4 regions of the Sporosarcina sp. USHLN248 genome follow, and region 4 is predicted to be linked to each of the others. Evidence: riboswitches for the same ligand, from Rfam matches in the RefSeq annotation. Region 4 holds a riboswitch; each other region holds the start of a gene.
What was found. Region 4 has a riboswitch for S-adenosylmethionine ahead of metA (homoserine O-acetyltransferase MetA). Riboswitches for the same ligand answer to the same signal wherever they lie in the genome.

Region 1 (8,153 bases), on a different contig from region 4:
CTTCAAATCCTTATTTAACAACGTCATAAGGGATGCGTTCGATCTATTCACGTCCATCGGCTCCAGACCATTCACTTGCAACGTTTTCGCGACTTCTTCCTTTGTCGCGTCGTCTGCCCCGTTATAGACGAGCGCCAAAGCCATCCATAGACTCGTAGGAGAAATAAACAGATTTCCTTTGTCATCGATATCGATTTGATCCATCAGTTTAAATCCTAATTCATTGGAAGGATCCACTATTTTTTCATAGTCCTTTTCGCCAAATTCAACACCTTCCGAAATTTGAAGATTTCCTTCATTCGAAGTTCCACATCCCGTCATAGGCAGCAGAAGGCTCATTCCAACAAGAGAAGCGGTAATTTTCTTTTTCAAATGAATCACTCTCCTTGGAAACGTAGACTTGTTTCAGATGGAAAAGGTTACAAGTTTTTTATGAAAATATGCATTCAAACCAAGGTGATTTCCCTTTCTAATTTCTCCGTATATGCTCCTATTTCTTCTTTACCCGTTTTCTCAATAATGAATGGGTCGCCAATTGTAATCGTTGCTTTTCGGCACTTCCAAATGTCTTTCAGATTTGCCGGACCTTCATATGTAACCGGAACGATCGGTACTCTTGCCAAACCAGCAATGGTGACGGCTCCACGTTTTATCGGAGCATTCTCAGCCGCCCTTGTTCCGCTTGGAAATATCCCAACAATTTCACCGGACTTCAGTAGTTTTACAGGTGTTTTAATACTGCTTGGTGATGGATTTTCACGGTCAATTGGAAAGGCATTTATGCTCGTTAAGAACGCAGCTACTATTTTTCTGCTAAAGAGCTCCTTCTTTGCCATGAAGTGAATCGGGCGCGGCAATGAAATACCGAGCGCGATTATTTCCAACCAGCCTCGGTGTGCGCAAGTAATTACATATCCCCCATTCTCAGGCAGTTTGTATGTATTCTTCAATTCAATTTTGGCGATGAAGAAAAAGATGATTTTCGCCAAAGTGGCTGTTAATTTATACATGTCACCCTCCCGTTATCATCAACGTATAATACCTGGTACTAATTATAGACAAACTACATTCTTTTACAACTAATCAGGCACTTAATCCGACTGCCTAATTGTAAAAATTTGTCGCATATCTTTATAATTGAAAGATGCTTTTTATTTTTAAATGCAACAAATATAACTGTATATAACCATCATCTTGCTATGAAAAGCGGAACTTCATCATTTCTTTCACCCTATATAATCAGACTTGTTTTTATATTTAATCTTCAAAAATATTAACAAACTTAGTTGACATTATTTTCAACCGTGGTAAAGTTGTAAGCAATTCAAATTTTATACAAAATTTCTTATCAAGAGAGATTGAGGGACAGGCCCAATGACATCTCGGCAACGGTTTTTTAAAACTACGTGCCAATTCCTGCAAACAGTTTTCTGTTTGAAAGATAAGAAGAGAGAAGCTTTTTTCGTATTCTACAATTTTAGTAGAGACGCCTTCTTTTTTCATATCTTCTTACAGATATGAAAAAAGAAGGCGTTTTTTATTTGGAGGGGATTTTATGATCACATTCGAAAATGTAACTAAAACATTTGTTGTCGGAAACAAGAAAGTCGAAGCAGTAAAAAAGGTGACATTTGACATTGAGGAAGGCGATATTTTTGGCATTATCGGATTCAGCGGCGCTGGAAAGAGCACATTGATCCGACTTGTCAACGGCCTTGAACGTCCGACGGAAGGGAAAATTCTTATCAAAAAAACTCCCTTGCACGAACTAAAGCCGAAACAGCTACGGGAAGTGCGCAGAAAGATTGGGATGGTATTTCAAAACTTCAATCTCTTTTCTTCCCGCACAGTCGAACAAAATGTCGAGTACCCTTTGAAGTTATCGAAGGTACCTAAGGCAGAACGAAATGCCAAAGTAAAACAACTTCTTCAATTCGTAGGACTTGCGGATAAAGCGAAAAGTTATCCCGAACAATTATCAGGAGGGCAAAAACAGCGTGTCGGCATTGCACGCGCACTTGCGACTGACCCAGAAATTCTGCTTTGCGATGAAGCGACGTCCGCACTTGACCCGAACACGACGCGCGATATTTTGAATCTATTGCAAAAGGTGAATCGGGAAATGGGGATTACAATCTTGCTCATTACACATGAAATGCAGGTTATCCAATCGATTTGCAACCGTGTCGCAGTAATGGAGACGGGAGAAGTGATTGAACAAGGCGAAGTGTTCGAAACGTTTACGAATCCGCAGCACGCAACAACAAAAGAATTCATCTCCGCCACCGATCAAAGCTTGCCTTCCCCACAACTGCTTGATGTATGGCGGGCAAAAGGAGGAACCACTTTGTACCGCATCCTTTTCAAAGGAGAGCGGGCAAGCGACCCGATCTTATCAACGGTTGCTCGAAAGCATCAAATAGATTTCAATATTGTTTACGGTTCTATCCGGGAATTACAGCAACAGTTTTTTGGCAATCTTGTCGTTTCATTCGAAGGCAAACATGATGCAGTGATCGCTTGCATCCAAGAATTGAAAAGCATCGTGGACATTGAGGAGGTGAATACGAATGAAAGTTAATTGGGAGACGTTTTGGATTCGTATTGTGGAGGCAACCGGTGAAACGATTACGATGGTTTTAGGGACTTTGGTTTTTAGTTCGATTGTCGGTATGGCATTAGGTATCCTTCTGTTTACCACTAGAGAAGGAAATATACTTGAAAATCGGTTCATTTCTGCTTTACTAAATTTCTTTATTAATATTATTCGCCCGATCCCTTTCATTATTTTGCTTTTCGTGCTTTCGCCTGTTACACGCGAAGTGATTGGAACGACGATTGGGACCGCAGCTGCCATTTTCCCAATGACAATTGCTGCATCGTTTGTCGTCGCAAGGGTCGTCGAAAACAATTTGATCAGTATCGATCCGGGTGTCATTGAAGCAGCAGAAGCAATGGGAGCAAGTCCGCGCCAAATCATTTTTACCGTATTGATCCCTGAAGCGCTTGGACCACTCATCCTTGGACTAACTTTCGTCACAGTCGGTTTAATCGATTTTTCAGCTGTTGCAGGGACAGTTGGCGGAGGAGGATTAGGGCACGTCGCGATGACGCATGGCTACCAACGATTCGACAGTTCCGTCATGTTCGTTACAGTCATTATCTTAATTGTACTTGTACAATTGGCGCAGTGGATTGGCAATTTCTTATCGAAAAAAGTGATGCGTCGATAACTTGTACATTCGCAATGAAGTGTTTTTAAAATACAAAATATATAAAATTGGAGGATTTCTCATGAAAAAAACCATTAAATTACTTGGAGCAATTTTACTGCTATCCATTCTTGCCGCTTGCGGAAAAAGTGGATCTGCTAACGAAGATATTGTTGTAATCGGTGTTACCGGAGCGGATGGTGAGCAATGGAACGTATTGAAAGAGTTAGCGAAAGAAGAAGGCATTACAATCGAACTGAAAGAATTCGCGGACTATACATTACCGAACAATGCACTCGCCAATGGCGACATCGATTTAAATTCTTTTCAGCATATTGCATTTTTAAGTCAGTTTGCCGAAGAGAACAATGTTGACATCGTACCGATTGGTTCAACTGTTATCGCTCCGCTCGGCATTTATTCCGATAAGCTTGACGATATTTCAGGCATTAAAGAAGGAGATAAAATTGCCGTTCCTGATGACCCATCGAATTTAGGGCGCGCTTTACGCTTATTGGAAACTGCAGGTCTTATCAAATTAAAAGAAGGCACTGGACTTTTTGGAGATACAACATCCATAGAAGAGAATCCTAAAAACTTGGAAATCATCCCTATGGTTGCTCAGCAAACGCCACGTGTCTTGCAAGATGTCGCAGCATCCCTTATCAACAACGGGATTGCGGGTCAAGCCGGGTTCAACCCTACTGAAGACCCAATCTTTTTGGAAGATGGCGACAATGAAAATGCCTTGCCTTATGTGAATGTCTTTGCAGCACGTGCAGAGGATGCACAAAACGAAACCTATTTAAAAATCGTCGAGCTTTACCAGTCCGAACAAGTAAAGAAAGCCATTGAAGAAGAAACAAAAGGCGGATCGATATTGTTGAACATACCACAAGATCAGCTAATTGATACATTCGAACAATTGAAGGGAGAAAAGTAAAATGACAACGATAACGAATCAAATCCATTCATTTATAACGGAAAACCGTGCACGCTTTATTGAAACGAGTCTATCAATCCATGCAAAACCTGAAATCGGTAATGAAGAATATTTTGCCTGCGAACAATTAACGACATTGCTCCGTGACGAAGGGTTCGAAGTAGAGACAAATGTTGCGGGACATGAAACTGCGTTTTACGCACAGTTTTCAAGTTCGAAACCCGGCCCGACGATTGCTTATTTGGCAGAATACGATGCACTGCCAGGAATCGGCCATGCTTGCGGTCATAATATTATTGGAACGACAAGTGTTGCTGCTGCAATCGCACTTTCCAAAGAACTTGAATCGATTGGCGGAAAAGTGGTCGTCTTAGGAACACCTGCGGAAGAAGGCGGTCCAAACGGTAGTGCAAAAGGAAGTTTCGTCCGCCACGGCTACTTAAAAGACGTAGATGTTGCATTGATGGCCCATCCTTCCGGAAAAACAGGTGTAACGTCCAACTCGTTAGCTGTCGATCCATTGGATTTCCATTTTTACGGCAAGCCAGCCCACGCTTCAGGTGCACCCGAGCACGGCATTAACGCACTTGACGCGGTCATATTACTATTCAACGGCATTAATGCACTGCGTCAACAATTGCCGCAAGATGTCCGAGTACACGGCATCATTACACATGGTGGCGAAGCGCCGAACATTATTCCTGAATATGCCTCAGCGCGGTTTTTCATTCGTGCGTCCACTTGGAAACGAACAGAAGAAATCGCTACGAAAATACGAAATATTGCAGAAGGTGCCGCACTTTCCACTGGAGCCACTGTCAAAATCGAACGTTTTCAAAATGAAGTGAAAGATTTCGTCATTACAGACGCACTTGACGATGCAGTGAAACGTCACCTCGAATCTCTTGGGGAAACCGTCCATACCGAAAAAAGAAAAGGACTTGGATCGACAGACGCAGGAAATATCAGTTATGAAGTCCCTACTGCACATCCTTATATTAAAATTGGCGATGATGATTTGATTGGACATACCGTTCCATTCCGCGAAGCAGCCAAATCTGATCGTGGTATGGAAGCACTCCTGATCGGCGCAATAGCTCTTGCAAAAACAGGGCTTGACTTACTGACAGATACAGCGCTTTTAAATAAAGTGAAAGAAAGTCACGCGCAAGCGTTGGAAGCAAAATCTCAGCAATAAACAGAAACCGGACAATCCCGTTTATTCGGGTACTGTCCGGTTTGGCTTGTTATAATTTATCATTGCTGATACTATGGCGTATTCTTTCCCCTCAATCAAACGGCCACTCGGGCAGCATATTACTCAACTTCTTATCTTCCCTATAGCCAAGCACGTATTCCGCCTGCATGATCGTATGGATTTCGCGCGTCCCCTCGTAAATGACAGGCGCTTTTGAATTGCGCAGGAAGCGGGCAACTGGATATTCATCCGAGTAACCGTAAGCGCCATGAATTTGGAATGCGTCATCTGCCGCTTGATTGGCAAAGTCACATGCTTGCCATTTCGCAAGCGATGTTTCTCTCGTATTGCGTAACCCTTTGTTTTTCATTTCTCCTGCGCGATAGACTAATAGCCGGCTCATTTGATAGCCCGCTTCCATCTTGGCAATCATTTGCTGCACTAATTGGTGCTTACCGATCGGCTTGCCAAACGTTTCTCGCTCATGGCAATACTTCACACTTTCCTCCAAGCACCCCATAATAAGTCCAACAGCACCTGCAGCTACCGTGAAGCGTCCGTTATCGAGCGCAGACATTGCAATTTTGAACCCTTCCCCTTCTTCTCCTAACAGATTCTCTGCAGGGATTCGCATCTCTTCGAAAAACAGCTCACCCGTATTACCTGCCCGAATGCCGTATTTTCCTTTAATCGCTTTCGATGAAAAGCCTGGCGTCGTCCTCTCAACGATAAACGCACTAATGCCATGATGCTTTTTTGATTTATCCGTATAAGCGAACACTAGGAAATGATCCGCAACGTCACAGAGCGAAATCCATGTTTTTTGGCCATTAATGACATAATAATCTCCGTCACGTACAGCCGTTGTTGCCATCGCAGCAACATCTGATCCAGCTCCTGGCTCCGTCAAACCGAACGCGCCAATCTTCTCCCCTTTCGCTTGAGGAATTAAATACTTCTGCTTTTGCGCTTCGGTTCCCCATTGCATAAGCGTCATGGAATTCAAGCCGATATGGACAGAAACCGCTGTCCGAAACGCAGTATCTCCTCGTTCCAACTCCTCGCATAAAATAGCAAGCGAATTGTAATCCATGCCGCTGCCGCCATACTTCTCGGGTACACAAACACCCATAAAACCTAAGTCGGCTAACTTCTTCCATATTGCCGGATCAAAACCGCCTTCCGCATCCCAACGCTGGATATTTGGCATGATTTCATCGTCTACAAATTGACGGGCCGTTTTGCGAAGCATCTTCTGTTCTTCTGTAAATTCAAAATCCAACTCCCTATCCCCCTTCAGTCATAATGTCCTATCAAATATGCGCTTCGTGTGTTTTAACCGTTTCTTGAATGACTACGCCGCGTTTCTTCATTTCCTCTATATAAAACTCACCTGGGACGATCATTTCAGGTGGATGAACTCCACGCTTCGTAATTTGACCGTTGCCGATCATCTGAGCTACAACTGAAATCGTATTTGCTGTTGCACGGGCCATCGCGGTTTCATTCACAGAAAGGTCCTTTTCCGTTACCAAATTGTATTCGTAAGTCGTCGGCATTCCTTGCGCCTCGCCGCTTACGATGACACGGAGTAGAACCGCATCGGATTTATCGCCAAGACGAAGCTGCGGAGAAAGCTGTTCGCGCATGACATCGCGCACTTTGACAGACCTGCCGTCAACCGTCACTTCATTGTTGCGGGACAATAGGCCAAGATCGACTAATAGCTGGAACTTTTCAGCATGGCCTTTATAGCGCACTGTCTTGTATTCTAAGGTTTTGACATGCGGGAACGTCTTCGTCAATGTCGATGTGCCGCCAGAAGTATGAAATGCCTCCATATCGCCATAGCCATCGAAATGGATCGTCTCAATTTCGGACAATGAAGGAATTTCGATCAGCTTGCCGTTGCGGATGACGTGTGAAGGATCCGTGTAATGATCAAACACCCCTTCAAGAGAAAAAACGACATTATAATCAAGCGGCGGCTCGGGATTGACTGGCACACCTCCGACATACAGCTTAATGCTATCCACTTGGTCTAACTTTCCCGCACCATAGCCAGATAAGATGTTGATCATACCTGGCGCAACCCCTAAATCCGGAATAATTGTCACGCCTTTGTCAGCCGCTTTATCAGCCAATTCCAATACCGCATCCGTTGCGCCTCCGATATGTCCCCCTAAATCTACGGAATGCACACCGATTTCAATCGCCGTCCGCGCAACCTTTTCATTAAATGTGTAAAACAATGCGTTAATGACGATATCCCCAAGCGCCATCACTTCTTGCAGCTGCACGTCATTCGTCGCATCCAATGACAGAAGATCCAATTTTTCCGACATCAACTGCTCTGCAAAATTTTCCGCCTGCCTTATGTTCAAGTCTGCCAAATAGACTTTTTCAACCTCATTGCTTTTTACAAGATCCCGCACTGCTTCTTTCCCCATTAATCCAGCACCCAAGACGACTACTTTCATATAAACATCCCCTTTTTCAACGTAATCCTTTACCCTATTCCAACTTGCAACTTTTTCAACCCCTATTATTCTGTGTCGATTTGCGCCCGTTGCAGCTTACCGCTGAAATCAACATAGATGCTCTTCCATTCCGTGAAGACATCCAATGCTGCTACGCCCGAATCACGATGCCCATTCCCTGTTCCCTTCGTTCCCCCGAAAGGTAAATGGATTTCCGCGCCTGTCGTTCCTGCATTGACGTAAACGATTCCTGTATCCAAGTCCCGCTGTGCCCGGAAAACTTTATTGACATCACGTGAAAAGATCGAGCTCGACAAGCC
Region 2 (8,153 bases), on a different contig from region 4:
CATAACCCGCTTCATCTAACATCGCTTCAGCTTTTGCTGGATCATAATCATATTTTGTAACTGCATTTTCATCGTATGCCCACATTTGTTGGGCAATCGGCGAGTTAATCGGTTGCCCTCTGCCGTGCAATAATCCTTCGCCATGCCCTTCACCGACTAACCCGACACGGTTGACAGCGTAAGCGATCGCTTGACGCACTTTCGGATCAGACAGTTTTTTGTTCGGAACCCAGTTATCAGGTGTCAACGCGCCTGATTCAACGTCTGCTGTTGTTCGATGGTTATGTTTAAAGCCTAAAAGTTGATAGCCGAAATCAGCTTGCTCTACAATGACAACATTGCCAAAGTCATTGACGATATCATAATCTGCAGGTGCAATGCCGCCAGGACTTGCCACAAAATCAATTTCTCCTTTTTCAAGTAACCCGATCATGACCGATTGTGCAACGACTTTCCAAACGATTTCATCTAATAGCGGTGCACCTTTCCAATAATCGTCATTGCGGGATAAAACATATTGCTCACGTTCGATCATATCCGTAAATTTGAATGGCCCTGTACCGATTAATTTATTTGGCTGCAATGATTCAGGAGCTTCCGGAATGTCTTTTACCGGAATATCTTTAAAAATATGCTCCGGGATGATCGGGAAGCTTGCATAATAAAGAGGAGAGACGTTCGGCTCTGCAAACTTAAACGTTACTTTATAGTCTCCGTCTGCGACAACACCAACAAATTCATCTGTTTCGCCTGATTGATATTCGTCGTAGCCTAATAACGGCTGCACATAGTTTGCTCTTACACCGCCAGCAGACTCATAATCCGGATCAGACATCGCTTTGTACGTATAGACGACATCATCAGCTGTAAATTCCTCGCCGTCATGCCATTTAACTCCTTCTTGCAAGAAAAATGTGATCTCTGTCTGATCATCATTTGTCTCCCACTTTTCAGCTAAGCTTGGTATGAATTCCAATGATTCGTTTTGACTTACCAATCCTTCAAATACAAAATCGATAATGTTTGCTTCATAGGAATCTTCATAGAAAATCGGGTTGAACATACCAGCCGGCGCAGAGTACATCGCACCGACAATTGTACCTCCCTTTTTCGGACCTTCTTCTGCAGCTTTTTCGTCTTCTTCTGTTTCTGCCACTTCTGACGGTTTTTCCGTTTCGGTAGCAGTATCACCCGTTGCATCATCCTTAGAATTACATGCAGCCAACACCATGCCAAACATCAACAATAGAACGATAAGAGTAAATCTGTGCATATATAGCTTTGTCAACATCATGTCCCCCTTTACTTTTTTTCGACACATCAATGAAGAGTGGATATGGATCGATGCATCACCTCCTAAATTCGCAGTAATGACTGTGACACCGGAGTAAAACAACTATGCATTTGATAGATTATATCGTTCCTTCGCTATATAAATGACAAGCGACAAAATGATCTGTTTGAATCTCTTGCAACTCTGGACGGTCAATGGCACATCTATCAAAAGCTTTCGGACAACGCGTTCTAAACGCACAGCCTGAAGGTGGATTAGCAGGGCTTGGCAAGTCGCCCGGCAGTTTAATTTTCTCCTTTTTGGTTTGTGGGGTTTCATTTAGATCAATCATTGGAATTGCAGAGAGTAATGCCTTTGTATATGGATGCATTGGGTTTTCATACAACTCTTTTTTCGGGGCAATTTCTGCAATCCTCCCTAAATACATAACTGCCACACGATCACTAATATGTTTGACGACGCTTAAGTCGTGGGCGATGAATAAATACGTTAAACCCAATTCATCCTGCAAGTCTTTCATTAAATTCAAAACTTGCGCTTGAATGGAAACGTCCAATGCAGACACTGGCTCATCGCAAATGACAAATTTCGGTTCCAATATGAGTGCCCGTGCGATGCTAATTCGCTGCCTTTGTCCTCCAGAAAATTCATGAGGGTATTTTTGCAAATCATCGACACGTAAACCGACTTTCTCAATCATCGCTTTTACACGTTCTTTTCTTTCTTTTTTAGAAATCGATCCTTGAACAATTAAAGGTTCCTCCACTAATTGTTCCACGCTCATTTTTGCATTCAATGATGCAAAAGGGTCTTGGAAGACGATTTGCATGTTTTGGCGGATTGGCCGTATTTGACGCTGACGTAATTTCGTAATGTCTTCGTTATTAAAAAGGATTTGCCCTTCTGTCGGGTCTAATAATCGTATGAGGACGCGTCCCAATGTCGATTTCCCGGAACCCGATTCACCGACGATCCCTAATGTTTCCCCTTTGCGTATGCTAAAGGAAACGCCGTCAACTGCTTTAAGTTGTCCAATCGTACGCCGCAAAACGCCGCCTTTTATTGGAAAATATTTTTTTACATCCCGAATGACGACGAGTTCATCGCCGGTTTTTTTCTCAATCGCTGTTGTTTGGACCATCGTCATTTCGCTTCACCTCCAACGTCGTATAGGAAGCAGCGTACGTAGTGATCTATGTCGTATTGAAACAGTTCGGGGTTGGACTGACTGCATTTTTCCATCGCATACGGGCAACGGGTAGAGAATCGGCAGCCGACAGGGAAATTGTAGGCGGGCGGAACGGTTCCTTTAATCGTTCCTAAACGATCTACATCTTCCTCCAAATTTGGCAAACTGCTCAACAAACCTTGTGTATAAGGATGCTTTGTCAATTTTAACAGTTGCTTCGTCGGGGCTTGTTCAACGATTTGTCCACCGTACATGACGATGACCCGATCAGTATATTCATAAACAACACCTAAGTCGTGTGTAATGAGAAGAAGTGCCATATTGTAGCGCTTTTGCATTTCGATTAATAAGTCTAAGATTTGAGCTTGGATCGTTACGTCTAATGCTGTGGTAGGTTCGTCTGCGATGATGAGTTGAGGTTCACATGAGATTGCCATGGCGATCATAACACGTTGTCGCATTCCCCCGGAAAGTTGGTGGGGGTATTCCTTGATGATTTCAGCGGGGCGGGGAATGCCAACAATCTTTAACAATTCAATCGCCTTTTGCTTGGCGATATTTTTGGATACTTTCTTATGCTTACGGATCATTTCAATTAGTTGATTACCAATGGTGAAGACAGGATTTAAGGCTGTCATCGGTTCTTGAAAAATCATGCCAATTTGGTTGCCGCGGACCGAAGTCATTTGTTTAGCCTTTAATTCAAGCAAGTTGCGGTCATTCATTTGAATAGTTCCTTCTACGATGCGTCCGGGTTTATTAATAAGCTGCATAATTGAAAGGGCGGTAATGCTTTTTCCACTGCCTGATTCTCCAACGATTGCAACAGTTTCTCCCGGATAAACTGAAAAAGAGACGCCGTCAACCGCTTTTGCGATCAAATCTTGTTCCAAGTAAAAATACGTTTTTAACGCTTGGACATTCAAGACGGGTTGATTCATAGAGACCCTCCATTCGTGTTAGTAGCAAAAAAAGAAGAGCGGTAATCAATTATTCTATGATTAGTCTGATAATTATATACAATCCTAATCATAACACTCAAAGTTGTCAATCACTTTTTTGTAATATATCGGAAAAGATGGTTCGAACTTATTCTACAGGAATCAACAGGAATTTATTTCGATTTTATGAAGTTTCGATTTATGAAATAACTGTATAATAGCAATGGAAGTATTGAAGTTATGTGGCTTTAGCAGGATTATGCGTTGTTGGAGAGCTTTATCTATGCATAGAGTGAGTTAATGGTTTTTAAAGAGGTTTATGTGTTTTTCTGTCGATTGATATGGAAAAAGCCCAGAGGCACCGGGCTCAGCTTGTTGACAAACGTTCGCATACTAAGTTGAGGCCAGTAGGACGCTGGTCATGCAACCGTTGCTGCAGGAGCAACGAGCTTAGGTTGCCTCCTTTGTTCCTTCCCTCATGAACATTACGTTCTATTCGGGTCATCGCTCGGCCTCGTGTGAGCCTGCACGAGGCGAGTCATGCAGTCAATCGAGCGGCGAAGGGTTCGATTTGTTGTATTTACGCGCATTTTGCGGAAATTAAGGCACTACGGACGTCGCGCACCTATATTGTCTTCCACGTGGCAAGCGTTCTCAAGCCAAGCTGGGCAAATTCCTCTCACATGACTACGAACCTTAAAAAGACTGTAGCCAAAGTGAAAAAACACTTTGGCTACAGTCTGGGCACCGGGCTTTTTTATGGAAGGATAGCAAACGATCTAACCGGGAAGCCCGATGCTTTTTCTGGCTTCGGAACAATATTAAAGATGATTGCTCCTTTAGCTGGCAATAGATGTAAATTCGTCATTAGTTCAATTTGGTATGTGTCTTGCTCCAATACATAATATTCACCGATCAGTTTACCGTTTTTGCGGAAATCAATTGCAGAGTCGGTATCGAACGTTTCGTGTCCGATAGCTTTGATTTTCCTATGTTCGAATAGTAATTTGAGTGCTTCTGGACCCCATCCGGGAATGTGATTGTTTCCATCGGCATCTTTGTTATTAAATGCTTCGTGGTCGGGCCATCTTTTGCTCCAATCCGTGCGAAGGGCAACAAAGGTGCCTTCTTCTATTTCTCCGTGCACAGCTTCGAAATCCAAAATATCTTGAACAGATAATGTGAAATCATTGTTTGCTGCTGCTTCTGCGGATTTGTCTATAACGACTAAAGGCAATACTAATTCTTTCAGCTGTAGCTCTTCCAAATAGCGTGTGTCGCGCACAAAATGGATTGGCGCATCAATATGTGTTCCGTATTGTCCAGAAAACGAAAAGTTTTGTGCGAAAAAGCCATCGTCATGTGTGAACAGCGTTTTAAATTCTGCGTCATCGAACATGAAAAAATGCGGTGAATTCGGACCGAAAGTATGCGTCAAATCAACCCATTTTTTACTTTTCAATAAACGAAGTGCTTCTTGAATTTCTGATTCCGCTTTTACTGTCATTGCAATCACTCTCTTTCATAATTAAATGAACCCTTAGCGGGGAACTGCCGTTTCCGTTGCTTGATAAGCTGCGTCGATCGCTTGGTGCAAATCTTCGATCAGATCTTCCGCTTCTTCAAGCCCTACAGAGAAGCGTAGAAGACGGTCATCAACACCGCGTTTCACGCGTTCTTCTACGGGGATATCCGCGTGTGTTTGCGTTGTCGGATAGGTGATAAAGCTTTCCACGCCTCCTAAACTTTCTGCAAACGTAATTAAGTTCAAGTTTTTCAAGAAAGGGTCGACATAGCTGCTTTCTTTTAGCCGGAATGACAGCATGCCTCCGACACCTGCATATAGCACATCCGTAACAAGCGGATGAGTTTCCAAATAGGCAGCAATTTCCTTTGCGTTCGCATCATGCTGTCTCATTCGCACATGTAATGTTTTTAATCCGCGAATGACTAAAAATGCATCGAACGGAGAGAGGGTTGCACCGATGGCGTTATGTTGTTCAAATAATTGCGCGCATAATGCTTCTCCTTTCGCAACGACTAATCCTGCCAACACATCATTATGGCCCCCGATATATTTAGTGGCGCTATGGATGACGATGTCTGCTCCCAATTCAATAGGACGCTGATAATAGGGTGTTAAAAATGTATTGTCGACAATGAGGTAAAGTCCGTGTTTTTTCGCAAGTTCAGCATATGATGCAATGTTTATTTTTATCATTAAAGGGTTCGTTGGCGTCTCAATGAAAAGTGCTTTTGTCTGTTCCGTAATTTGTTGTTCAACTTCTTCTACGGTTTTGAAAGAAGCATAGGAGGTACGGATATTATAATTTGTGGCATATTGTTCGAAAAGCCGATATGTGCCGCCGTAAATATCATCGGGGGCAATCAGCTCGTCGCCTGATGCAAATAGGGAAAGCACTAATTGGATGGCAGCCATTCCTGAGCTGCACGCATAGCCTTGATCACCAGATTCCAATTGGGCGATGCCATCCTCTAAAATGGTCCGTGTTGGATTTTTTGTCCGAGTATAGTCATAGCCGGTGGAAAGTCCTAAACCATCATGTTTGTATGCGGTAGATAAATAGATTGGCGGATTGACCGCACCTGTTTTTTTGTCGCTTCGATTGCCCAATTGCACTAAGTTCGTATGTATACTTCTTTTCGTCAATGAAACCCATCCTTTCGCTGCATATAAAAAGCCCCCTTCCAAGATAGAAGAGGGCCTCAACACGCGTGATCGTCGTTGAATTCAATCTTCTTATCTTCAAGACAGAATCTGCCTTTTGGAATTAGCACCATACCAATACGGGCTGGTTGCTGAGACTTCTACGGGCCAATCCCTCCGTCTCTCTTGATAAGAATGAAGCTATGCATTTTTGATTTATCCAAAGTTATCATATATTCGAAAATTTAGCAAGCCTTCTTTCAGAAATCTCTTTATAGGTTTCTGCTATACTGTAGGTATGCAATTTTGATACGATTTGGAGGTCATGGAATGGCTTGGCTTTATGTTTTATTGGCAGCGGTCGTTGAAGTGTTCTGGGTGATCGGTCTGCGTTATTCGGAGACACCGTTAGAATGGGCAGGAACAATCATTGCAATCATTATTAGTTTTTATTCGATTATTAAAGCATGTGAAAAATTGCCTTCTGGAACGGTATATGCTGTTTTTACTGGATCTGGCGCCGCTGCAATTGTACTGATAGACTTTTTATTTTTCGGAGCGGAGTTTTCTTTTATTAAAATATTATTTATCGGTATCATTATAATCGGTGTAATTGGTATTAAAATGACGACAGTCGATCCTGTAGATGAAGGGGGCGATTGAAGTGGCATGGGTATATTTAGTTTTGGCCAGTTTTGGAGAAATATTTGGCGTGATGAGCATTAATCTTTATTTGCAGAAAAAGAACTATGTTTGGCTTCTTTCAATCATCTGCACGTTTTCCGCCGGTTTCTTCTTTTTGTCTTTGGCGATGCGCGAAATTCCGATGGGAACAGCATACGCGATTTGGACTGGATTAGGAGCTGCAGGCGCAGTGCTTATGGGCATTTTGTTTTTTAAGGAATCTGCCGGATGGAAAAGGATTGTATTTTTGCTGCTTATTATCGGAGGAGCGGTAGGACTAAAAGTATTTGGATAAAAACGATGGGATGTCTGTTGCGGCATTCCATCGTTTTTTATTTTTCTATAGTACGCAATAATTGCATGCGGTCATTGAAGAGCGTCCCACTGATTCTGAGTAGTTTGTACTACTAATTTTAGTATGTTTATCCTAACAATTATTCTCTTACATGGATTAGATTTAAAGGTATGCCTTTATTGGAACTTTTATCTGTTTTAAATTTGGCGTCTTTTCTTTTAATCTGAAAGGAATCATATAATTTTTCATCTTCACTTGATGAAAAACTGCCAACCCAATAAACATAGTTTTGAATGCTTTCTCCTTTACAAAATAGAATAAGCACACGATCTTCTCGATATGCTACTGAAAAGTCGTTGATTCGATTTACATCAATTCCATATTCCTTCTTTATTTTAGCTTTTTCCGTATACGGGAAAACTAAGATTATATTATCCCAATCGCCATTCACTGCTTTACCAAAATCAACATATTCATTCTGTTGAACTTCTTGTTTAATCTTTGAGCGAATCGCATCATTTTCATCTATTTTATATATATTGTACGCTACGACTGCTATTGTTATTGTCAAAGAGAAAAAAAACACGTACTTTAAAAGTTTTTGGGAATTTAAACTCATTTTTTAGCCCCTGTACTATTTGTTTTTACTAAAGAAGTTTTCACACCAATATCAGTTCCACGGAATCTTTTCATTTCACCATTTTTTACAGCTTCATTTATCATCTGAAGTGCCATTCTATCGAACAAATCAGCATTACCTGCGAATTGTGCAAGTTTAGGCCCATAACTAATTCCAACATTGTTATTATTCAAATCCATACTTCTTGCTAATGCAGAACTTGGAAAGTCATCTTCATGAGCTATTCCAAATCTCCGCGAAAAGTCTGAACCTGCAACCCCAGCCGAAGAAACAGCCATCCATAAAGAGTGTCTAAACGCATCTGCATTATCATCTTCTCCACCTGAATAATACTTTTGATAATGATACATAGCAAAATTACCCGCAGATAGAACAGCTACACCTTTCACCAAGCTCTCATTAAACACTTTCTTTTCATTGGGACCTAATTTGTTTTTTATTA
Region 3 (5,470 bases), on a different contig from region 4:
GCCGAATATCTCGAAATCCTTCTGGTACTTCAGTTTTCGCACGATGAAATCGATGAGTTTTTTGCGTGCCTGCTTTGGAAATTTCCGTTCACTTCTCAATACTTTTCGCTCTTTTGAGTCAAAAGTTTCTTCAATTTTTTGATCATACTCAGAAATCACTTCGTCCACTTTTTGAACCAATTGAGCGAGTTCTTCCGGTGATAATTCTTCTCCGCTTTCCCGTTCGATTTCTGGCATAATTTCTTTTTCAAGTAGTTCATTATAAAGCTGATTGGACTTTTCAACTAAACTCTGGTGAAATTTATCGACAGATTTCTTCCATACGAACGTAAATTTATTCGCATTCGCTTCGATTTTAGTGCCGTCAATAAAAATCGCTTCTTGATCAATCCTATTTTCTTGCACAAGCTGGCAACGGAATTGGACAAAACATTGGCGAATGAGATCCTTCACTTCTGATTGGACACGGAATCGATTGATTGTGCGGTAGCTAGGTTCATGCCCTTGAGCCAGCCACATCATTCGGATACTGTCTTTCAATAGGGCTTCAATTTTACGCCCTGAAAAGGCAGATTGCGTGTAGCCGCATAAAATAATTTTAAGCATCATGCGTGGGTGGTAGGCAGGACAACCCTCATTTCGAAGAAATGGTTCGAATGCTTCAGAAGGGATACTTTCAACCAAATGATGGATATGGAAGGCGATATCATTTTTTTGTAATTTCACTTCTAAATCTAAAGGCAAAACGAGTTGATTCATGTTATAATCTTTAAACATAAGGATCCTTCTTTCTGATAAGGTTTTGTGTAGTGACTTTATTTTATCAGAAGTGGGTCCTTATTTTTATTCAAATATTAATCAAAGCCGGTGAACTTTTACTCGTCGTAAAAGTTCACCGGCTTTTTCAATTAGAGGTGGGTTTTGTCCCAGCCTCTTCGTATAATTAATCTACAGTGTAGTTCTTATGGGAAACAACGGTTAAATTGGAAGCTACGCCAATTCGGTCGGCGTCATCTTCTGAAATCTTTACAATGACCGAGTTCTCGAGTATTTTATGAATCGTTCCATTTACTCTATGGTCATTGCGGACGAAGGAAATCTCTTCGTCGATATGACGCGCAGCGACAAAATCTGAAACAGGTTTTTCCTTACGTGAAAAAGTCAATCGAATCACTCCTACCGTTCATTCTCATCATCTTTCAAAATGAAAAAAATGCTTAGGCCTGTCCTAAGCAATCAAAAGCATGATGGAAAACAACTGGTTGTAACCGATCCCTATCAAGTTGTCTATTGATAGTATACCACAAATTGTCGAACTTCGCTGAAAGTAGAATTGCAACATAAGTTTCAGAAAAATAATAAGAATCTCTTGACTTTTAAAATTGGTCCTCCTATACTGTACAACAAGATGAAAAACTGAATCACCCATACTCTTATCAAGAGCGGCGGAGGGACTAGGCCCTGCGATGCCCGGCAACCAGCAAGTGACGAACTTGCAAAGGTGCTACTTCCTACAGATTCGTGCAAACGGTCTGAAAGATAAGGGGAGGAATAAGCGAAAGCGTAACCCTCTTCTTAGCGAAAGGGGTTATTTTTTTATTCCAAAAACCCCCAACGCCTCCGCATTGCACATTATTTGTTGCATTTTCATCTTACACTAATACTTTGGAGGTAATACACATGACTGCAAACAACTCTCTTCAACCGGAAACACTTCTTCTACATGGCGGCCAAAAGCCAGATCCAATTACAGGATCAAGAGCCGTACCAATCCATCGGACGACTTCGTTCGTTTTCCGCGATACTGAACATGCACAAAACTTATTTGGCCTGCAAGAAGCGGGCAATATTTACACTCGAATCACGAATCCGACTGTAGCGGTATTTGAAGAACGCATTGCGCTACTTGAAGGAGGTACAGCTGCGGTCGCACTATCTTCTGGCATGGCGGCAATCGCGTTTTCGATTTTAAACATTGCGGGCGCTGGCGATGAAATCGTAGCGGCAAGCAATCTATACGGCGGAACATATAATTTATTCGCAGTGACGCTGCCGCGCTATGGCATCAATGTGAAGTTCGTCGACGCTACGAATCCTGAAAACTTTAAAGCCGCAATTACAGATAAGACAAAGGCTTTATTTGCTGAAACAATCGGAAATCCAAGCTTACACGTTTTAGATATCGAAGCGGTGGCGGAGATTGCTCATGCGCATGATATACCGTTGCTCATTGATAATACTTTTGCTTCACCTTATGGCTGCAATCCGATTGAATTCGGGGCCGATGTAGTGATCCATTCCGCCACAAAATGGATTGGCGGTCACGGCACGACAATTGGCGGCATCGTAGTCGATGCGGGCAAATTTGATTGGACGAAAGGGAAATTCCCTTTGTTTACAGAGCCGGACGAAACATATCATGGTCTTCGCTATGGCGTCGACACGGCGGCAGCAGCTTTTGCTATGAAGCTTCGCGTCCAATTATTGCGTGATTTTGGTCCTTGCTTGGACCCAGATAGCGCGTTCAATTTCCTCCAAGGTTTGGAGACACTTCATCTCCGAGTGGTGAGACATAATGAAAATGCTCAGAAAGTTGCCGCTTTCCTACAGTCCCATCCATCTGTTGAGTGGGTAACTTACACAGGTTTGGAAGACCACCCTTCACATGAGCATGCTAAGAAGTATTTGAAAAACGGCTTCGGTTCCATTATTGTTTTCGGCATTAAAGGTGGACGTGAAGCGGGGCGTAAGGTGATTGACAATATCGAGATTTGGTCGCATGTCGCCAACGTCGGTGATGCCAAGTCATTGATCATTCACCCTGCATCCACTACACATCAGCAATTGTCTGCTGAAGACTTGGAAAACTCCGGTGTAACCGAAGAGTTGATTCGCTTGTCTGTCGGTCTCGAGTCGCCTGAAGATATCATTGCAGACTTGCAACAAGCGATTGAAAAAGCAGCGCCGGTTACAGTTCAATAGGTTCATAAGTAGTTGCAGGGGACAGTCCAATGCTTCGCTTATGATGCAATAGCATCTTGTTTAGAATTGCAACATAGTGAACTAAAGTAAATGCCCCCTGCGCTTTTGAAAGGAGGTGGATGGAATGCCGTCATTCAAAGCAGCGATCTTAGGTTTTGGCACTGTCGGTGAAGGTGTGTATAGAATTTTACAAGAGAAGCGTGAAGAAATAAGAGAAAATACAGGTTTCACGGTTGATGTCGTCACCATCCTTGTGAAAGATAAGACGAAAAAACGCAAGCCGATTAGTGGTGTGAAAATTACCGATAATATTCGAGATATCTTAGACGATCCGGAAATAGACGTTGTGTTCGAAGCAATTGTCGGGGAAGAGCCTGCTTACACATATTTATCAGATGCGATAGAAAAAGGCTGCCATATTATAACGGCCAATAAAAAAATGTTTGCTAAACACGGTCCAGCTCTATTGAAACATGCAGAGTTCCGTAATGTGCAAGTTGGTTTTGAAGCGACAACGGCAGGCGGTGTCCCGGTCATTCGGACGGTTAGCAATCTATTGGCCGGTGACCGCATAAAACGGATTCAAGGAATCTTAAATGGTACTTCGAATTTCATTTTGACGAAAATGCGTGAAGAGGGATCGCCATTTAAAAAAGCGCTATTGGATGCTCAGAAAAACGGCTTTGCGGAAGCGGATCCATCCGATGATGTGGACGGCACAGATGCATTCCGTAAGCTGATGATCCTAAGCTCTCTATCTTTCGGTCAACAACCAGATTGGGAAGACGTCCCGGTGGTAGGGATCGAGCATATTCAACCAATTGATGTGATAGATGCTTCAAAAGGCGATCTTCGATATCGTCACGTTGCAGATATATGGATAGATGACAACGACAAGCTGTTAGGTACGGTAGGACCTGTCTTAATTGGAGCGAATCATCCGCTTTTCAGTATAGACGGTGTCGACAATGCAATCATTATAGAAACAGAATATCTTGGACAGCTGACTTTAGTCGGTCCTGGCGCCGGCATGTATCCTACAGGCAGCGCAATGGTTGCTGATTTGCTTCATATCATTCGCCAGCAAGAAGTGGTGATGGTGACAAATTAATCAAAAGGAGGAGGGGATAGTACCCCGTCCTCCTTTTTACATGAGTTCAATTGTCTCTTATGCTTTTTTCTTTGGCCTTTCGCCTTGCAATGCTTTGATCAAAGAAATGATCATGAGCAACATGATGAAAGAGAATGGCAAAGCAGCAATAATGATCGTATTTTGCAATGCTGTTAGTCCATTCACAGACAGCAAGATGACTGCAATGGCTGATTGGATGACACCCCATGTGATTTTTACGCTATTTGATGGTGTCAATGAACCATACGTTGACTGCATGCCTAATACAAATGTCGCCGAGTCTGCGGATGTTATGAAAAAGCATGCAATTAACAGAACTGCGAAAAGAGAAACGATAAATGATATTGGCATTGTATGGAACATCTCAAAGATCGTCAATTCGGTAGATGCTTTTGCTAAGTCCGCAAGTCCTTCTTTTTGAGCGTTAATGGCAGTCGTTCCGAATGCGGAAAACCAGATGGCACTTAAAAGAGTTGGTGCTAACATGACAACGGCCATAAATTCCCGAATTGTTCTGCCCTTCGAAACGCGAGCAATGAACATACTGACGAATGGCGCCCATGAAATCCACCAAGCCCAATAGAAAATCGTCCACGTATCCATCCACTCGCGATGCGAAGCATTTAAAGGAGCTGTACGGAAACTCATTGATACTAAATTGGATAGATAGCCGCCAAGAGAGTCAGTAAAAATATTAAAAATGAGCAATGTTGGACCAAGGATCAAGACAAACCCTAATAATGCAAGCGCGAGTATTAAGTTTGCGTTTGATAAATATTTGATTCCTTTACTGAGCCCCGACCATGCAGACATGATGAACAGAACAGTCACAACAGCGATGATAATCAGTTGTGTAGTGAAGCCAATTGTAAAGCCGAAAAGATAATTCAGCCCTGCGTTAATTTGAACAGCACCGAAGCCGAGAGAAGTGGCAACGCCAAAAGCTGTTGCAAAAACGGCAAGTACATCGATGAGGACGCCCCAAGGCCCCTTCATTTTTTTACCGAAAATCGGCTTCAATGTTGCTGAAATTAACCCCGGTTCTCCTTTACGGAATTGGAAATACGCAAGCGACAAAGCGACAATACCGTACATGGCCCATACATGAAAGCCCCAATGGAAAAAGGAATACCGCATCGCTTCTTTAAAAGCGGCATCTGTATTAGGTTCTTCTGTTGCGGGATTGATCGCGTAGTGAGATAGCGGTTCAGCAGCCCCATAAAAGACTAGACCAATTCCCATTCCGGCAGAAAAGAGCATGGCAATCCAAGTAATCGTTGAAAACGACGGACGGTCAGAATCTTTTCCTAAACGAATCTTGCCGTATGGGCTGAAAATGAAGAAAATGCTCAATAC
Region 4 (8,153 bases):
CTAAAAAGCCGATCCAAAACGCTAATGAAATTACTGATGAAATGATATCAGGATTTCTTTTAGGCGCAGCGAAAACTTCTGCAACCGCAAAGACGACCGCTGCACTCGAAACGACAAATCCGGTTGTCAGACGGGTATTAGCCGATTCAGTACCAAACTGTATTGAAATGGCGTATGAGTTATCGATATACCAAAACAAACATCATTACTATCAAGTTCCGCAGCTTACAGAGCAAGATATGCAGCAAGTGCTCAACTCATATGCAACTGCTGGCCAGCCAGGATTACCAAACCAACAGATCCAATAATGACGCTGAACAAACATGCAAATGCGCAATAAAAAAGCAGAGGAGCACCGGATGTTCCGGAGAGCTTCCTCTGCTATTTATAATGATTTTTTCACAAAACTTGTAGGTACTTCACATTCAAAACGCATAATTTCACCTGTCCGCGGATGAAGTATTGTCAAAGCAGTCGCATGCAATCCTAATCGTTTGATCGGATTGACTGTAGAACCATACTTCTTATCGCCCACAACCGGATGTCCAATGTCTTGCATATGAACTCGTATTTGATTTTTCCTTCCTGTTTCGAGTTCAACTGCAACTAAAGTGAACTGTCGATTCCCTCTAATTTTACGGAAATGGGTTATCGATAGCTGTCCCCCATTATCTGTCGGGTTTGAGTATACTTTATAAGTCCTCGTTTCCTTCAGATAGGATTGAATTGTACCCTTTTCCTTTTTCAAATTCCCTTCCACTAACGCAGTATACAAACGTTCCTTTACAACGTCATCCCAATTATCTTGCAGCTGTTTTTTAACCTCTTCGCTTTTTGCAAAAATGAGCACGCCTGATGTATCGCGATCCAAACGATGAACGATAAAAATGCGGTTGCGCGGATTTATTTGCTTCACATAATTCATCAATTCACTATAAGCCGTGCGTTCACTTTTATCCTTACCTGCCACCGTAAGCAAACCTGCTTCCTTCTCTATGACAAGTATGTCTTCATCTTCAAAAAGAATCGAAATGCCTGATAAGCTGCTTTCACCAATAGCCGCCCAATTGTCCACTATTTCCACTAACTGGCCAGCCTGGACAAGATAATTGTGCTTTGTAATCGATTGTCCATCTACAGAAACTTGTCCTCTTGCTAAAATAGATTTAATCGAATTTCGGCTTTTATTGGATATGATGTTTAGCAATAAAGGCAATAGTTCGCTCTCTTCGGTAGCACGATAGCTGAAGGTACGATCTTTATTCTTCATACTAAAACCTCCTTCACTTTGTTCATTATCCACTAAACAATGCTCATTTGACAAATTCAGGCTTTATTACGATAGTGCTTTTAATCCGACAACGCCGATAATAATGAGCATTACACTGAAAATCCTACCGAAGCTTTTCGACTCACCGAAAAACACCATATTTATGAATACTGCACCTGCTGTACCGACCCCGATCCAAACGGCATATGCAGTGCTCACTTGTAAGTAGTTGAATGAAAAATATAAAAAAGCAAAAGCGCCCCCAAATCCTCCTCCATATAGAAGCGCATGCCATAAAGTTTTCTTTTCACTATACTGATTTAATCCAATGACTCCTATAAATTCACTGATTGACGCTGCTATTACATATAGCCAACCCATTATTGAACAGTTCCTTTCTCAGTTTTATTCTCTCGGGCATCGGATAAATTCAACCCGATGACGCCGATCACTAAAATGGCAATGAACAATATTTTCCCGCCACTTAAACTTTCACCGAAGAAGAACACGTCCATTAAAGCTGTACCGACTGTGCCAATAGCGGCAAAAATAGCGTACACTGTGCCAGTCGGCAAATTTTCGCAAGCTTTCGCCAAGCAATGAAAATCGATGAAAATGAAAATTACAATCGGAATCCAATGCCACCACACACTTGCTACGTTAAACCCAAAAATCCATACTAATTCGAAAAAACTTGTTAAACCCACATAGATCCATGATTTATTCATAATAAAACTCCTAATTATGACTGAATGTCATTCATTTTAATGTGAAAAAACTTAACCAATTGATAAGGCATGTTTTAAAAACTCATATACCTCTGCCTTTTGAATTTTCGCCTCGTCTTCTTTATTCACATCATATAGATAAATTTGCTCTGCAGCCGATTCAATAAGTCCTATAATCAGCTTTGCAGTTCTGTCTGGCTGAATTGTCTGGCGAATCTTCCCTTCCATTTTCGCCTTTTTCAATCCTTCGCTAATCCAATTATAAAATGGCGCATAAACAGTTTCCCACTCCTTCAAATGTTCAGTAGAAGCAAGTCCCGAATAAATAAGCGCTTGGATTTCATGGTACTCCTCATTCACTTTGAAAATTGCATCGATCAGTTGCTTCATTTGCACAGAAATGTCTTGTTGCTCATCCACTTGATCTTTGACAATTTCCATTGTCTTTTCTACCATTACTTCCGCTATAGCCGGCATTAATGATAATTTTGAAGGGAAATACAAATAAAATGTACCTTGAGCAATTCCCGCTGCTTTTACAATATCGGAGATTTTTGTCTTCTCTATGCCAATTTGCCTGAAAACTTCTATAGCCGATAGGACAATCTTGCTTTTTTTATCCATTTAATGATCTCCCTTCACAATGAATGACTGTCATTCATATTAACATATGTGCAAAGCCATTGCAAAAAAAGTTTTCATTACCAGCAAGCTTATTACAATAGGAATGTAAACGCTTAAATAAACATAATTTTACGACTTGACTTACTATTCGCTATTGCAATTTCAGTAGAATGTGGTAATAATTTATAACTATATTCCAAAAATTCAAAAGGAGAGTGGATAATTTGAATAAAGGGTATCATTCATCGCTTGAAATGCATAGGCTTCACAAGGGAAAAATGGAAATCATTTCAACTGTCCCTTTGGAGAATAAAGTGGATTTAAGCTTCGCTTATTCTCCGGGTGTTGCTGAACCATGCATTGAAATCTCGAAAAATATGGAGAGTGTGTATGACTACACAATTAAAGGTAATTTAGTGGCTATTGTAACGGATGGCAGTGCCGTATTAGGCCTTGGCGATATTGGACCGGAAGCGGCTCTGCCGGTTATGGAAGGAAAAGCATTGTTGTTGAAAAAGTTTGCCGACGTAGATGCTTTTCCAATTTGCCTTTCTACACAAAACATCGACGAAATCGTGGACACAATCAAAAAAATAAGCCCTACATTTGGTGCCATTAATTTAGAGGATATATCAGCACCCCGATGCTTTGAAATAGAGGAGCGCTTACGGAAAGAATGTGCAATACCGGTATTCCACGATGATCAGCATGGCACAGCAATCGTCGTTGCTGCGGGGCTATTAAATGCTTTAAAAATCGTCAATAAATCGGTCAGCAATGTTAAAATCGTTGTCAATGGAGCTGGTGCAGCAGGAATTGCAATCGTAAAGCAACTTTTGAACCTCGGATGCAACCATGTTACAATTTGCGATTCTAAAGGAGTGATCTACAACAATCGTCCCTATGGAATGAATCACATAAAGACAGAAATTGCCCAAATGACAAACCCAACCGATCTAACCGGTACATTGGCAGATGCCCTTTCGGATGCAGATGTATTCATTGGTGTTTCCGTAGCGAATTTATTGACGAAAGAGCTGGTCCAAAGTATGGCAGAAAATCCGATTATATTCGGCTTGGCCAATCCGGTTCCAGAAATTATGCCGATTGTTGCCAAGGAATATGGTGCACGCATTATTGCAACCGGCAGGTCCGATTATCCGAACCAAGTGAATAATGTTTTGGCATTCCCTGGCATTTTTAGAGGGGCGCTTGATGTACGAGCAAAGGAAATAAATGAGCATATGAAAATGGCAGCGACTTTCGCTATCGCCTCTTTAGTAACGGATATGGAACTGAGCGAAGATACTATTATTCCCGACCCATTCGACGAACGAGTTGTCACAGAAGTGTCGAAGGCTGTAAGTAAAGCTGCAATTGAGTCAGGCGTCTCAATGCTTCCTGCGGTCCCTATCGGATAACGATCAATCATCTTTTTCATCGACGAATAAGCTTCCATCACCATATACTTCTGCATAGTAAACTTGATCGATTTGGCCGATGCCTTTCTTTTTCAACTGTTTCATGACCCATTCTTCCGTTAAATTAAGTTCCGTTAAATTTTTTTGAATCAATTTCCCATCGGAAATGATCTCAGTTGGAATATATTTCGGATCTTTTGCGGAAGCTTTCACATCTGTTTTAGTGGCCGCTTCCTGCCCCGCCTTTTTCAATACACTTAGTTTGCCGTTCGTTTCGAGAATCGCATAATTTACATCTGAGACAGAAAAAACGCTTTGTTCTCGAAGCATCATATTTAAATCATTCAAAGTCATTCTTACTTTTTTCATTTCCTGTTCATTCAGTCGACCTTCGTGAATGAGAATCGATGGTGTATCATCCAATAACACTCTCGCTTTTTTCGATTTGAGAGCAATATAATTCATGAGCAAAGTTAACAATGCCCACCAAATCATTGCAATTAAACCATTCATAAAAGGCGTTTCCGATTCCCCTGCAATATCCGCCGCAATTGAACCGATTGTAATTCCTGTAACGTAATGGAAAAATGTCAATTGTGATATTTGTTTTTTCCCCATCAATCTTGCCAATACTAAGAGCACAGCAAAAGCAATCGTTGCTCTAATGATCATTTCCCAAAAACTAAACTCGAAAAATTCATCCATATTCATGAATTGGACACCTCCACTTGAAAAGTAGTGTGTCACCAATATAGTTTATTATGCGAGAGAATCTTTCTCTTCGTAACGAGTATTTAATTTTTGATAAAAAAAGCCATCCAGCTTAGCGGATGGCTTGCAATGTTTAATTCCAATGATACGGTGTTTCTTGGTAAACATAATAATTTAGCCAATTAGAGAACAACAAATGCGTATGGGATCGCCAAGTATTCAATGGCTTTTGAGATGGATCATCATTTGGGAAGTAATTTTTCGGAACATTCACTTCAATACCTTTTTTAACATCGCGTTCATACTCTTCGGATAGCGTTGAAGCATCATATTCAAGATGTCCAGTAATCATAATTTGCTTACCGTCATTCGACAACACGATGAAAGCTCCGGCTTCTTCCGAGACAGATTGAAGATGAAGCCCCGGATTTTTTTCGATTTCTTCAATCGATACTGTCGTATACCTCGAATGTGGCGCTTCAAAAATATCGTTAAATCCTTGAGTCAACTTTACCGTTTGATCTGATAAAGTATGATGAAAAACCCCTGATAATTTTGCGGGCAATCTATGTTTTTGTATGCCGTAATGATGATACAATGCCGCTTGTGCTCCCCAACAAATATGGAGAGAGGATGTGACATTTGTTGTCGACCAATCCATAATGCGCTGGAGTTCATTCCAATAGGCGACTTCTTCAAAAGGCAAATGCTCAATTGGGGCACCCGTAACGATCAAGCCATCATATTTTCTATGTCGGACTTGGTCGAAAGTCGAGTAGAAAGCATCCAAATGGCTTTTGCTAACATTTTTTGATTCGTAGGTAGCTGTATTCAAAAACGATACATTCACTTGCAAAGGTGTATTTCCTAACAATCTCAAAAGTTGCAATTCCGTTTTTTCCTTTTCAGGCATCAAATTTAAAATTATGATATTCAAAGGACGTATATCTTGGCTTGTTGCTCTTTTTTCGTCCATAATGAATATTTTCTCTTCTTTCAACAATTCACGTGCTGGCAAATTATATGGAATGTTGATCGGCAATGTCTTTTCCCCCTTTTTCTAAAAAAGCTACAAAACCAAAATAAAACCCTCATTCCGTTAGATAGGAACGAGGGTTTCTGTCAGCTTCATCGTTCTTATCTTTCAAGAATTAGCTCGCATTGGCAAGCCGATCGTTCGGAAAACCGAACGTCTTGTTGGAGGTAGCACCTTCCTGCAATCGCAGAGGTTGCTGAAGCGTCATTGGGCCAAATCCCTCAGCTTCTCTTGATAAGAATTATTCAATTGAAGACCATTATACCATTTTTCATAACTTTGTATACATCTATTTTCCGGCAGCGGCTATTGGCTGATTTTTGCTTTCGAAAAGCCTAATCCTAATATTTCAGATGCATTGAGGAAAATAACAAATGAAGACGGCTCTGCAGTTTGCAACAGTTTTTTCAAATAAACTGCCTCAGACTGTTCGACGACACATAAGATCATCGTTTTCTCATTGTCGGAATATCCCCCGGTCGATTTCACTTTTGTAAATCCACGATCGATTTCATTTTGTATGATGGACTTAATTTTCTTTTCATTTTCGGTAATGATCAAAACTAATTTTGTCGGTGATGTTTGTAGCTGTACGAAGTCGATTACTTTACTCGTCACATAGATTGACATTAATGCATATAAAGCTAATTCAAAATTAAAGACAAAAGCTGATGTGACAACAACGATCCCATCTACGATGAGCTGTGAGAAACCGCTTGAAATTCCGGTATATTTCTTCAGAATTTGAGCAATTAACGCCGTTCCCCCAGTTGACCCATTTCCCCGATAAACAATTCCGAGTCCGATACCGAGCAAAATACCGCCGTAAATAGAGCTTAGCAATGGATTGTCAATATTGACCGACAAATCTTTCGATAGCCAAATGACAAATGGAACAAAAAATGTACCGACAATTGTTTTGGCGCTAAATTCCTTTCCAACTAAAATCAAGCCTAAAACGATTAGCGGAATATTAATAAGCCATTGGACGTACGCAGGCTCATAACCGAATAATTCATATAGAATGGTGCTAATTCCTGAAACGCCTCCAGCAGCAATTTTCGATGGAAGCAAGAAAATGTTAAAAGCCAAGCCAACAAAAGCAGAACCGATAATAATTTGTATATAGTCAAATACAACGGATTTTTTATGAATGAATGACATCGTAATTTCTCCTTTCTTAGACTTACTTATTCTAACAGAAATTAGCCTTTTTATAACTATTTTCAAAAGCTCACCTACTAATCAAATACTTTCAATGAGTATGAAGTTTTAAAACCTTTATAAAAGGAATAGTATAAATAGGAAAAATAAATATATACTATTCTATATTTTGTATCTTTTATAAAACTTTAGTATACTTGATTACAAGAAAACCAAATGTGAGGGAGGATATTATGCGAAGTTTAGGGATTGTAAGGAAAATCGATCACTTAGGACGTATCGTTATTCCTAAAGAACTTAGAAATACGTTAAAGTTAGAGAAAGGTGCACCAATGGAAATATTCGTTGATGACGATATGATTGTGTTAAGAAAATATGTTGTAGATGAAGCTTGTATCGTCACTGGTGAAATTACTCCTGAAAACAAACGGCTTTCTAATGGCATGTATATCAGTCCTAAAGGTGCGGAAATCTTAAAAAAAGAAATCGCAGAAAAGAAAGAGCAATGGAAATGATCGAGGGGGAGCATTGATGGATATTTTCGCCCATCGGGGTGCTTCAGGCAATTTTCCCGAAAATACGATTGCCGCTTTTAAAGAAGCGGCGCGCCTTCCAGTGAGAGGTGTAGAATTCGATGTTCATATGACATTTGATGGACAACTTGTTGTCATCCATGATGAATCGATAGATCGAACATCGAATGGATCGGGGTTCATTAAAGATTTAACTTTATCCGAGCTAAAAGAATTTGACTTTGGCAGTTGGTTTTCCCCTGATTTCAGCGGTGAAAAAATCCCAACCCTTCCCGAAGTATTAGATGTATTTTCACGAACGGAACATTTGCTTAATATTGAGCTAAAATCGGATATTTTCCCTTATGATGGCATGGTAGAAAAAGTATTGGACATTATTCAAGAAAGGGGAATTGAATCGAGAGTGATTCTTTCTTCCTTCGATCATAGCGCAATCCAAACAGCTAAAAATTTAATGCCACAAATCGAAACGGGAGCACTTGTTATGGAAGTGTTAGTGAATCCACTTTCCTATTTACAACAAATACCGGCAGATGCTTTTCATCTTCTCTTTCCGACTGCACTTCGACCATCTATGCAAGAAATAATCAAACAGCAAGTGCCTATTCGGGCTTTTACAGTGAATGATCCAGAACATGCCGCTCTATTAAAAGAAGCAAAAGTGCA

Region 1: another riboswitch for S-adenosylmethionine. It lies ahead of WFH04_RS12175 (methionine ABC transporter ATP-binding protein); the one in region 4 lies ahead of metA (homoserine O-acetyltransferase MetA).
Region 2: another riboswitch for S-adenosylmethionine. It lies ahead of WFH04_RS13490 (methionine biosynthesis PLP-dependent protein); the one in region 4 lies ahead of metA (homoserine O-acetyltransferase MetA).
Region 3: another riboswitch for S-adenosylmethionine. It lies ahead of WFH04_RS16355 (O-acetylhomoserine aminocarboxypropyltransferase/cysteine synthase family protein); the one in region 4 lies ahead of metA (homoserine O-acetyltransferase MetA).

Annotation. Positions count from the first base shown of each region.
Region 1 covers NZ_JBBCZC010000028.1:16,123-24,275, reverse strand. Annotated here, with positions in the region: gene WFH04_RS12185 (serpin family protein) at 1-372, opposite strand, end outside; gene WFH04_RS12180 (lysophospholipid acyltransferase family protein) at 447-1,010, opposite strand; SAM riboswitch class I at 1,343-1,448, shown strand; gene WFH04_RS12175 (methionine ABC transporter ATP-binding protein) at 1,556-2,581, shown strand; gene WFH04_RS12170 (methionine ABC transporter permease) at 2,571-3,233, shown strand; gene WFH04_RS12165 (MetQ/NlpA family ABC transporter substrate-binding protein) at 3,295-4,155, shown strand; gene WFH04_RS12160 (M20 family metallopeptidase) at 4,157-5,353, shown strand; gene WFH04_RS12155 (acyl-CoA dehydrogenase family protein) at 5,445-6,635, opposite strand; gene WFH04_RS12150 (saccharopine dehydrogenase family protein) at 6,667-7,833, opposite strand; gene WFH04_RS12145 (aldehyde dehydrogenase family protein) at 7,899-8,153, opposite strand, start outside.
Region 2 covers NZ_JBBCZC010000034.1:13,222-21,374, reverse strand. Annotated here, with positions in the region: gene WFH04_RS13510 (peptide-binding protein) at 1-1,288, opposite strand, end outside; gene WFH04_RS13505 (ABC transporter ATP-binding protein) at 1,413-2,435, opposite strand; gene WFH04_RS13500 (ABC transporter ATP-binding protein) at 2,438-3,424, opposite strand; gene WFH04_RS13495 (cyclase family protein) at 4,182-4,931, opposite strand; gene WFH04_RS13490 (methionine biosynthesis PLP-dependent protein) at 4,965-6,095, opposite strand; SAM riboswitch class I at 6,183-6,288, opposite strand; gene WFH04_RS13485 (DMT family transporter) at 6,423-6,755, shown strand; gene WFH04_RS13480 (DMT family transporter) at 6,757-7,071, shown strand; gene WFH04_RS13475 (hypothetical protein) at 7,211-7,690, opposite strand; gene WFH04_RS13470 (DUF6973 domain-containing protein) at 7,687-8,153, opposite strand, start outside.
Region 3 covers NZ_JBBCZC010000053.1:15,533-21,002, reverse strand. Annotated here, with positions in the region: partial or broken gene WFH04_RS16365 (transposase) at 1-777, opposite strand, end outside; gene WFH04_RS16360 (DUF2187 family protein) at 944-1,174, opposite strand; SAM riboswitch class I at 1,431-1,546, shown strand; gene WFH04_RS16355 (O-acetylhomoserine aminocarboxypropyltransferase/cysteine synthase family protein) at 1,681-2,982, shown strand; gene WFH04_RS16350 (homoserine dehydrogenase) at 3,107-4,093, shown strand; gene WFH04_RS16345 (glycine betaine uptake BCCT transporter) at 4,151-5,470, opposite strand, start outside.
Region 4 covers NZ_JBBCZC010000001.1:175,140-183,292, reverse strand. Annotated here, with positions in the region: gene WFH04_RS00835 (spore coat protein) at 1-308, shown strand, start outside; gene WFH04_RS00830 (RluA family pseudouridine synthase) at 386-1,270, opposite strand; gene WFH04_RS00825 (DMT family transporter) at 1,337-1,651, opposite strand; gene WFH04_RS00820 (DMT family transporter) at 1,651-1,998, opposite strand; gene WFH04_RS00815 (TetR/AcrR family transcriptional regulator) at 2,050-2,622, opposite strand; gene WFH04_RS00810 (NAD(P)-dependent malic enzyme) at 2,877-4,043, shown strand; gene WFH04_RS00805 (YetF domain-containing protein) at 4,047-4,748, opposite strand; gene metA (homoserine O-acetyltransferase MetA) at 4,888-5,796, opposite strand; SAM riboswitch class I at 5,889-6,031, opposite strand; gene WFH04_RS00795 (YitT family protein) at 6,097-6,954, opposite strand; gene WFH04_RS00790 (AbrB/MazE/SpoVT family DNA-binding domain-containing protein) at 7,188-7,469, shown strand; gene WFH04_RS00785 (glycerophosphodiester phosphodiesterase) at 7,486-8,153, shown strand, end outside.